One region of the Pseudescherichia vulneris genome, then DNA from elsewhere that is predicted to be linked to it. Evidence: riboswitches for the same ligand, from Rfam matches in the RefSeq annotation. Region 1 holds a riboswitch; the other holds the start of a gene.
The links. Region 1 has a riboswitch for thiamine pyrophosphate ahead of thiB (thiamine ABC transporter substrate binding subunit). Riboswitches for the same ligand answer to the same signal wherever they lie in the genome.
Positions count from the first base shown of each region.

Region 1 (3,819 bases):
GGTAATGTCCCGCATCGGGTTATCGAGCACCTTCTGGGCGTAGGGGATCGCCATCAGGGCGTTGGTGAAGATCACGATCCCATCCGCCGAAGTGGGCAGGCCGACCGAGTTATTCAGCAGCAGAAAGAAGCCGGTTGCCAGCACGATGCCGGGCATGGCGAGGATCAGCATCCCGCTCAGCTCCAGCGCCTGGCCCCGGCGCAGCTGTCCGCGCGCCCGCAGCTCGCGGCTGCTCCAGAGTAGCATCATGGTGAGGATCACGCAGAGCAGCCCGGCCAGCAGGGCAATGCGCAGGGAGGTCCACACCGCCTGCCACAGCACCGGCTGGGCCAGTACCTCGGGCAGGCTACGGTTTATCCCCTCGACGATCACCGCCAGCAGGGGCGGCAGCAGGAGCAGCAGCGCCAGGCCAATCAGCAGGCTATCGCTTAGCCGGGTGCGCCAGCTCTCTTCGGGATCGCGCCAGCCCTGAATCTGGCTGCTACCCACTGGAATGGCCTTGCTCAGGCGCTGGCTAAACAGCACCAGCCCCAGACAGCAGATCATCTGCAATAGCCCCAGCAGCGCGGCACGGCCGGGATCGTAGTCGAAGTTCAGGGCCTGGTAGATCGCCAGCTCAATGGTCGTCGCTTTAGGGCCGCCGCCAAGCGATAGCACGGTGGCGAAGCTGGCAAAGCAGAGCATAAAGATCAGCGCAGCCACCGGGGGGATCTGCCGTCGTAGCCACGGCCACTCAACGAAGCGGAAGAAGGCGAAACCGCGCATCCCCAGCTGGGCAGCAAGCTGGCGCTGCTCACCAGGGATCTGCTCCAGGGCCTGGAGCAGCAGGCGGGTCGCCATCGGCAGGTTAAAAAAGATGTGCGCCAGCAGAATGCCGCTCAGCCCGTAGGGCGAAAATCCCCACGGCAGGCCGAGCGAGTCGCACAGCGAGGCCAGCCAGCCCTGACGCCCATAGACGGTGAGGATACCGAATACCGCCACCAGCACCGGCAGGATCAGGGTCATCGCGCAGAGGCGGAGCAGCATCAGCCGTCCGGGAAAGCGGCGGCGATAGAGGGCGCGGGCCAGGAAAATAGCGGGCATCACCGAGAGCAGGGCGGAGAGAAACGCCTGGCCAAAGGAGAAGGCCACCACGTGGCGCAGATAGCTGTCGTGCCATAGCGCCGAGACATCGGTGGTCGGCGCGTTGAGCCAGAGGGCAAGAAACGCCGCCAGCGCGACCGCCACCAGCAGGGTAGCCGCGCTCGCGCCGGGCAGCAGCCAGCCGGGAATTAGCGGCTGGTCGCGCGAAGCCACGTGTTAATCCACTCAGCGCGTTGGGAGAAGACCTGCTGCGGCGTGAACTCCAGGGTGGTTTTCGGCTTCGTCAGCGAGTCAAAGCCAGCGGGCAGCGTCACGTTGCTTACCGGGTACATCCAGTTGCCGGTTGGGATGGCGTTCTGGAACGCCGGGCTCACCATAAACTTGAGGAACTTTTCCGCCAGCTCAGGCTGCTTGCTGGCCGCGGTGCGGGCGGCTACCTCTACCTGCAGGTAGTGGCCTTCGCTGAAGTCGGCTGCCGCGTAGTTATCCTTTTTCTCTTCGATCAGGTGATAGGCCGGAGAGGTGGTGTAGCTCAGGACCAGATCGCTCTCGCCCTTCAGGAACAGGCCGTAGGCTTCGCTCCAGCCTTTGGTGACGGTGACGGTTTTCGCCGCCAGCTTCTGCCATGCCTCAGGCGCTTTATCGCCGTAGACTTTTTGCATCCACAGCAGCAGGCCCAGCCCTGGGGTGCTGGTGCGCGGATCCTGATAGATTACCCGCCACTTCTGGTCGCTCTCTACCAGCTCTTTCAGGCTCTTCGGCGGGTTTTTCAGCTTGTTTTTGTCATAGACAAAGGCAAAGTAGCCATAGTCGAAGGGCACAAAGGTGTCGTTTTTCCAGCCGCCGGGGACGTTAACGGCATCGGCCGCCACGCCGCTTTTGGCAAACAGCCCGGTCTGACTGGCGGCGTCCAGCAGGTTATTGTCGAGGCCCAGCACCACGTCGGCCTTACTGTTTTTGCCCTCCATGCGCAGACGGTTGAGCAGCGAGACGCCATCCTCCAGCGCCACCATCTTCAGCTCGCAGTTGCAGTCGGCCTCAAAGGCTTTTTTTACCGCAGGACCTGGCCCCCAGTCGGCGGCGAACGAGTCGTAGGTGTAGACGGTGAGAACGGGTTTATCAGAAGCCGGGGCGGCAAAAACGGGGGCGGCCACAAGCAGCAGCAGCGGCAGACATTTTTTTAACACTTTGCACCTCAATAGAAAGAGAGTGGCAAAGGATTTTGAGCGGTAGCCTCAAATCCCTTCGCCGGCGTTATCCGGATCAGGTTCGACGGGTATTTTCTCAGCACACGCATCGCGCAGCACCCCGTTGAGCACGGCCTCATTGTAGTGATTATGTCAGCATTCCGAAAGCATACTTTATGGGTCGGGAGGGGCAAACCAGGCCGATTTAAAATCAAACCAGCCGAGGGTGTTCATCCGCAGGCCGCGCATGCTGCGCTGCCCCTGGATCATCAGCCAGTGATGGATCAGCGGCACAATCGCCTTGCCCGCCAGCAGTTGCTGGCACCAGGCGGCTAAATTCATCTCGCCCGCCCGCCACTGCGTGGCATCCGCCTGCCAGTCGCGGGGAATGCACTTCTGCAATAGCGGCACCTCATAGAGATGGGTAAAGAGAGAGAAATCCAGCGGTAGGGTAAAGTTAGCGCTGTTGAGCCAGATATCGCTCACCGCGTCGCCGCTGTGCCACTCCTCGTAATCTACCTCCTGGATGTGCAACGTCACCTGATGCGCAGCCAGCAGGGCGCTCATGGTTTGGGCCAGCACCCGGTGTTCGATGTGTTCCCGGTAGTAGGTCAGGGTCAGCGACTCCAGCCCGGCTGGCTTTTCACTGCCGCCCGGCCGGGTATGATGCCAGCGCGGCAGCAGGCCGTAGGCCGGGAACCAGTAGCGCTGGTGGTGCTCCTCGGCGTGAAACAGCAGGCTCGCCGGGGAGAGGATCTGACTCACCCACTCCCGCACCTGCTGGCTGGCACCGCGACGGGTGCGGGCGTCAAACAGCAGGTAGTAGCACCCCTCTTCGAGACGGCTCTCAACCGCTTTCTCCTCCCCGCCGGGCCCCTCCAGCGTCAGGCCCGCACTCAGATCGTCATTGACGTCGGGCAGCATCCAGACATTTACCTCATCGATGAGCGCACGAAAGCCAAAGTAGTCATCAAAGGCGTGGATCTTTAGCTGGTTGCTGTTATTGAGCGTGACCGCGTACGGCCCGGTGCCCACCGGCAGGCTGGCAAAGTTCTCCATGGTCGGCCACTCCTGGGGCAGGATCATCGACTGCACGTGGCCCAGCAGCCACGGTAGCCAGCTGTCGGGCTGGGAGAGATGGATATCCAGCGTCCAGGGCGTTGGGGAGACGATCTCGGTGATATGCGAGTAGAGCGGCAGGGCGTTAACCCGCTGCAGGGAGGTGATAACGTCGCTCATCTCCAGCTCGCGGCCATGGTGAAAATGAATGCCGGGGCGCAGATAAAAACGCCAGTGCAGCGGGGAGAGACGTTTCCAGTGGTGGGCGATATCCGGCTCCAGTTCCCCGTTTTCCTCATTTATCCGGGTTAGCGCGCTGAAGATCTGGCGGGCAATGTGGGTTTCCGAGCGGCGCAGGGCCGTGCCGGGCAGCAGGTTGCGTAATGGCCGGTAGTAGAGCACGCGCAGAATATGCCGACCCTGACGAAAGCTTCTGCCAAGGTGCGAAACCAGCATCTGCCGTACAGCGCTTTTATCGCCCACCAGCTGT
Region 1 is NZ_LR607338.1:2,944,538-2,948,356, forward strand. Features, by position in the region: gene thiP (thiamine/thiamine pyrophosphate ABC transporter permease ThiP) at 1-1,296, opposite strand, end outside; gene thiB (thiamine ABC transporter substrate binding subunit) at 1,272-2,270, opposite strand; TPP riboswitch at 2,306-2,404, opposite strand; gene sgrR (HTH-type transcriptional regulator SgrR) at 2,445-3,819, opposite strand, start outside.

Region 2 (3,819 bases), 2.8 Mb from region 1:
GGGCGACCGTGTCCTCAATCAGCCGACGCGCCACGGTGCCCGGCGGTGGCAGGAGCGGCAGCTGGTCATAGCGATACCAGCCCGCGTCCAGCAGCTCGTTAGGATCGATGGTGATGTCGCCGCTCTCATACTCGGCCATAAAGGCGGTCATCAATGACTGCGGGAACGGCCACGGCTGGGAGGTCACATAGCGCAGATTTTTCACCCGGATACCGCTCTCCTCCATCACTTCACGGGCCACGGTCTGCTCCAGGGTCTCACCCACCTCAACGAAACCCGCGAGCACGGTGTAGATCCCGTTGCGATGGCGGGTATGCTGGGCCAGTAGAATATGGTCATCGCGGCGGATCGCGACGATGATACAGGGAGCAATCTGCGGGTAGTAGCGCTCGCGACAGCCGCCGCACAGCATTGCCCACTCGGTTTTGCTGGGATGCATGGTGTGCCCGCAGTAGCCGCAGAACATATGCGAACGGTAGAACTCCGCCAGCTGTACGCCGCGTCCGGCAAGCTGGAACAGACCGACGTCCTGATCCATTAGCTGGCGTACCGAGCCCATATCCTGGCGTCGGGGCTGACGAACCAGCCACACGGACTCTCCTTGCCACTCGCCGATAATTAACCCGCGCTGGCCCACAAGATCAAAATTTACTGCCTCGCCGTGTGGTAATTCTCCAGCGGGCAACCATAATTTTTGTTCATGGCTGACGATCCACCAGCCCTGATCGGTTAATTCGATGACACGTTCCATAATCTGTTGCACTACCTTAGCGACACTGGCATGTTGGTTACATCATTTTTACATATTTTGGGTGAACACTTTTTTTCTTAAACCACGGAGTTATTCATGCTAAACCACCTGGAAAGCCTGACGGCGCGCGTAGGCGGAACTAATAAACTAGTCGATCACTGGCTTCAGGTGCGCAAGCATTTGCTGGTATCGTACTATAACCTGGTGGGCATTAAGCCGGGCAAGGAGTCCTATTCAGAGCTGGATGAGAAGGCCCTGGACGATTTTTGCCATAATCTGGTCGACTATTTGTCCGCTGGACACTTTAGTATTTATGAACAGATTATCAGCGAAATGGAAGGTAGCAGCCCACTTTTAGCGGCCACGCAAATCTATCCGCAGCTGGAAGCCAATACCCAGCAGATCATGAACTATTACGACTCAAGCCTTGAAAACGCCATCGAAGATGACAAATGGGTTGAGTTCCAGGAAGCGCTGTCCGGCATTGGCGAAGCGCTGGCCGCACGCTTTACGCTGGAGGATCAGCTGATCGTGCTGGCGTTCGATTTCAACCTGGCAGAGAGCGCTAACGACGACAGCAACATCGCTCGCCCTGCTTGAGTTCTTAAGCATTAACGCGTAATTTAATTTACCTGCCCCCTGCAACACGGGGGTTTTTCTTGTCGGAGTGCCGAGTGCGTAAGCACCGGCTGAGACCGTTAATTCGGGATCCGCGGAACCTGATCAGGTTAAAACCTGCGAAGGGAACAAGAGTCAATCTGCTGGCGTGCGCCTCTCCGGGCTGCACGCATCCTCTTGCTTCATCCGTCGTTCTGACAAGCCACGTCCTTAACTTTTTATGGAATGAGCTATGTCTGAGTCTGCAACGAAACCTACCCGCCGCGAACAGCGCGCCGCCGCCCAGCGCTTTATCAACACGCTGGAGGGCACCACCTTCCCTAACTCAACGCGTATCTATCTTCAGGGCTCCCGGGACGACATCCGCGTGCCGATGCGTGAGATCCAGCTTAGCCCGACGCTTATCGGCGGCAGCAAAGCAGACCCGCAGTTTGAAGCGAACGAGGCGATCCCGGTGTACGACACCTCTGGCCCCTATGGCGATCCGGCGGTTGCGATCGACGTCGAGAAAGGGATCGCCAGGATCCGATCCGCATGGATCGCCGCCCGCGCCGGGAAGTGCGTCACTCAGCTGCACTATGCTCGGCAGGGGATCGTCACCCCGGAGATGGAGTTCATCGCCCTACGTGAAAATATGGGCCGGGAGCGCATTCGTGGCGAGGTGCTGCGCCGCCAGCATCCGGGCGAAGGCTTTGGCGCACGCCTGCCGGAGAATATCACCCCGGAATTTGTCCGCGACGAAGTGGCCGCCGGGCGCGCCATTATTCCTGCCAACATCAACCATCCCGAGTCCGAACCGATGATCATCGGTCGTAACTTCCTGGTGAAGGTCAACGCCAACATCGGCAACTCGGCGGTGACCTCCTCCATTGAAGAGGAGGTGGAGAAGCTGGTGTGGGCCACCCGCTGGGGCGCGGACACGGTGATGGATCTCTCCACCGGCCGCAATATCCACGAGACGCGGGAGTGGATCCTGCGTAACAGCCCGGTCCCGATTGGTACCGTCCCTATCTACCAGGCGCTGGAGAAGGTCAACGGCATCGCCGAGAATCTCTCCTGGGAGACCTTCCGCGAGACGCTACTTGAGCAGGCTGAGCAGGGCGTGGACTACTTTACCATTCACGCTGGCGTGCTACTGCGCTACGTGCCGATGACCGCCAACCGCCTTACCGGCATCGTCTCACGCGGCGGCTCGATCATGGCCAAGTGGTGCCTCTCCCACCATCAGGAGAACTTCCTGTATCAGCACTTTCGCGAGATCTGCGAAATCTGCGCCGCCTACGACGTCTCTCTGTCGTTAGGCGATGGTCTGCGCCCAGGCTCAATTCAGGATGCCAACGACGAAGCGCAGTTTGCCGAGCTGCATACCCTGGGCGAGCTGACCAAAATCGCCTGGGAGTACGATGTGCAGGTGATGATCGAAGGTCCGGGCCACGTGCCGATGCAGATGATCCGTCGCAACATGACCGAAGAGCTGGAGCACTGCCATGAAGCGCCGTTCTATACCCTCGGGCCGTTGACCACCGACATCGCGCCGGGCTATGACCATTTCACCTCCGGCATTGGCGCGGCGATGATTGGCTGGTTTGGCTGCGCCATGCTCTGCTACGTCACGCCAAAAGAGCACCTCGGCCTGCCGAACAAAGAAGATGTGAAACAGGGGCTGATTACCTACAAGATTGCCGCTCACGCCGCCGACCTGGCCAAAGGCCATCCTGGGGCGCAGATCCGCGATAACGCCATGTCAAAAGCCCGCTTCGAGTTCCGCTGGGAGGATCAGTTTAACCTCGCTCTCGACCCCTTCACCGCCCGCGCCTACCACGATGAGACCCTACCCCAGGAGTCCGGCAAGGTGGCCCACTTCTGCTCTATGTGCGGACCCAAGTTCTGCTCAATGAAGATCAGCCAGGAGGTGCGGGACTACGCCGCGGCTCAGGCGATTGAAGTGGGCATGAACGATATGTCGAACGACTTCCGCGCCCGCGGCGGCGAGATCTATCTCAAAAAGGAGGAGGTCTGATGTACCAGCCTGATTTCCCACCGGTGCCCTTCCGCCTCGGACTCTATCCGGTTGTCGACAGCGTGATGTGGATTGAACGCCTGCTGGAGGCGGGCGTGCGCACCCTCCAGCTGCGGATCAAAGATAAGCAGGACCATGAGGTAGAGGCCGACGTCGTGGCGGCCATTGCGCTGGGCAAGCGCTACGCGGCCCGGCTGTTTATCAACGACTACTGGCAACTGGCGATTAAACATGATGCTTACGGCGTGCATCTGGGACAGGAGGATCTGGAGACAACCGACCTCAGCGCGATCCGCAATGCGGGTCTGCGCCTGGGCGTCTCCACCCATGATGATATGGAGATTGACGTTGCGCTGGCCGCTCGCCCCTCCTATATCGCCCTTGGTCACGTCTTCCCGACCCAGACCAAGCAGATGCCCTCCGCGCCGCA
Region 2 is NZ_LR607338.1:193,120-196,938, forward strand. Features, by position in the region: gene nudC (NAD(+) diphosphatase) at 1-751, opposite strand, end outside; gene rsd (sigma D regulator) at 848-1,351, shown strand; TPP riboswitch at 1,405-1,514, shown strand; gene thiC (phosphomethylpyrimidine synthase ThiC) at 1,602-3,389, shown strand; gene thiE (thiamine phosphate synthase) at 3,389-3,819, shown strand, end outside.
Region 2: another riboswitch for thiamine pyrophosphate. It lies ahead of thiC (phosphomethylpyrimidine synthase ThiC); the one in region 1 lies ahead of thiB (thiamine ABC transporter substrate binding subunit).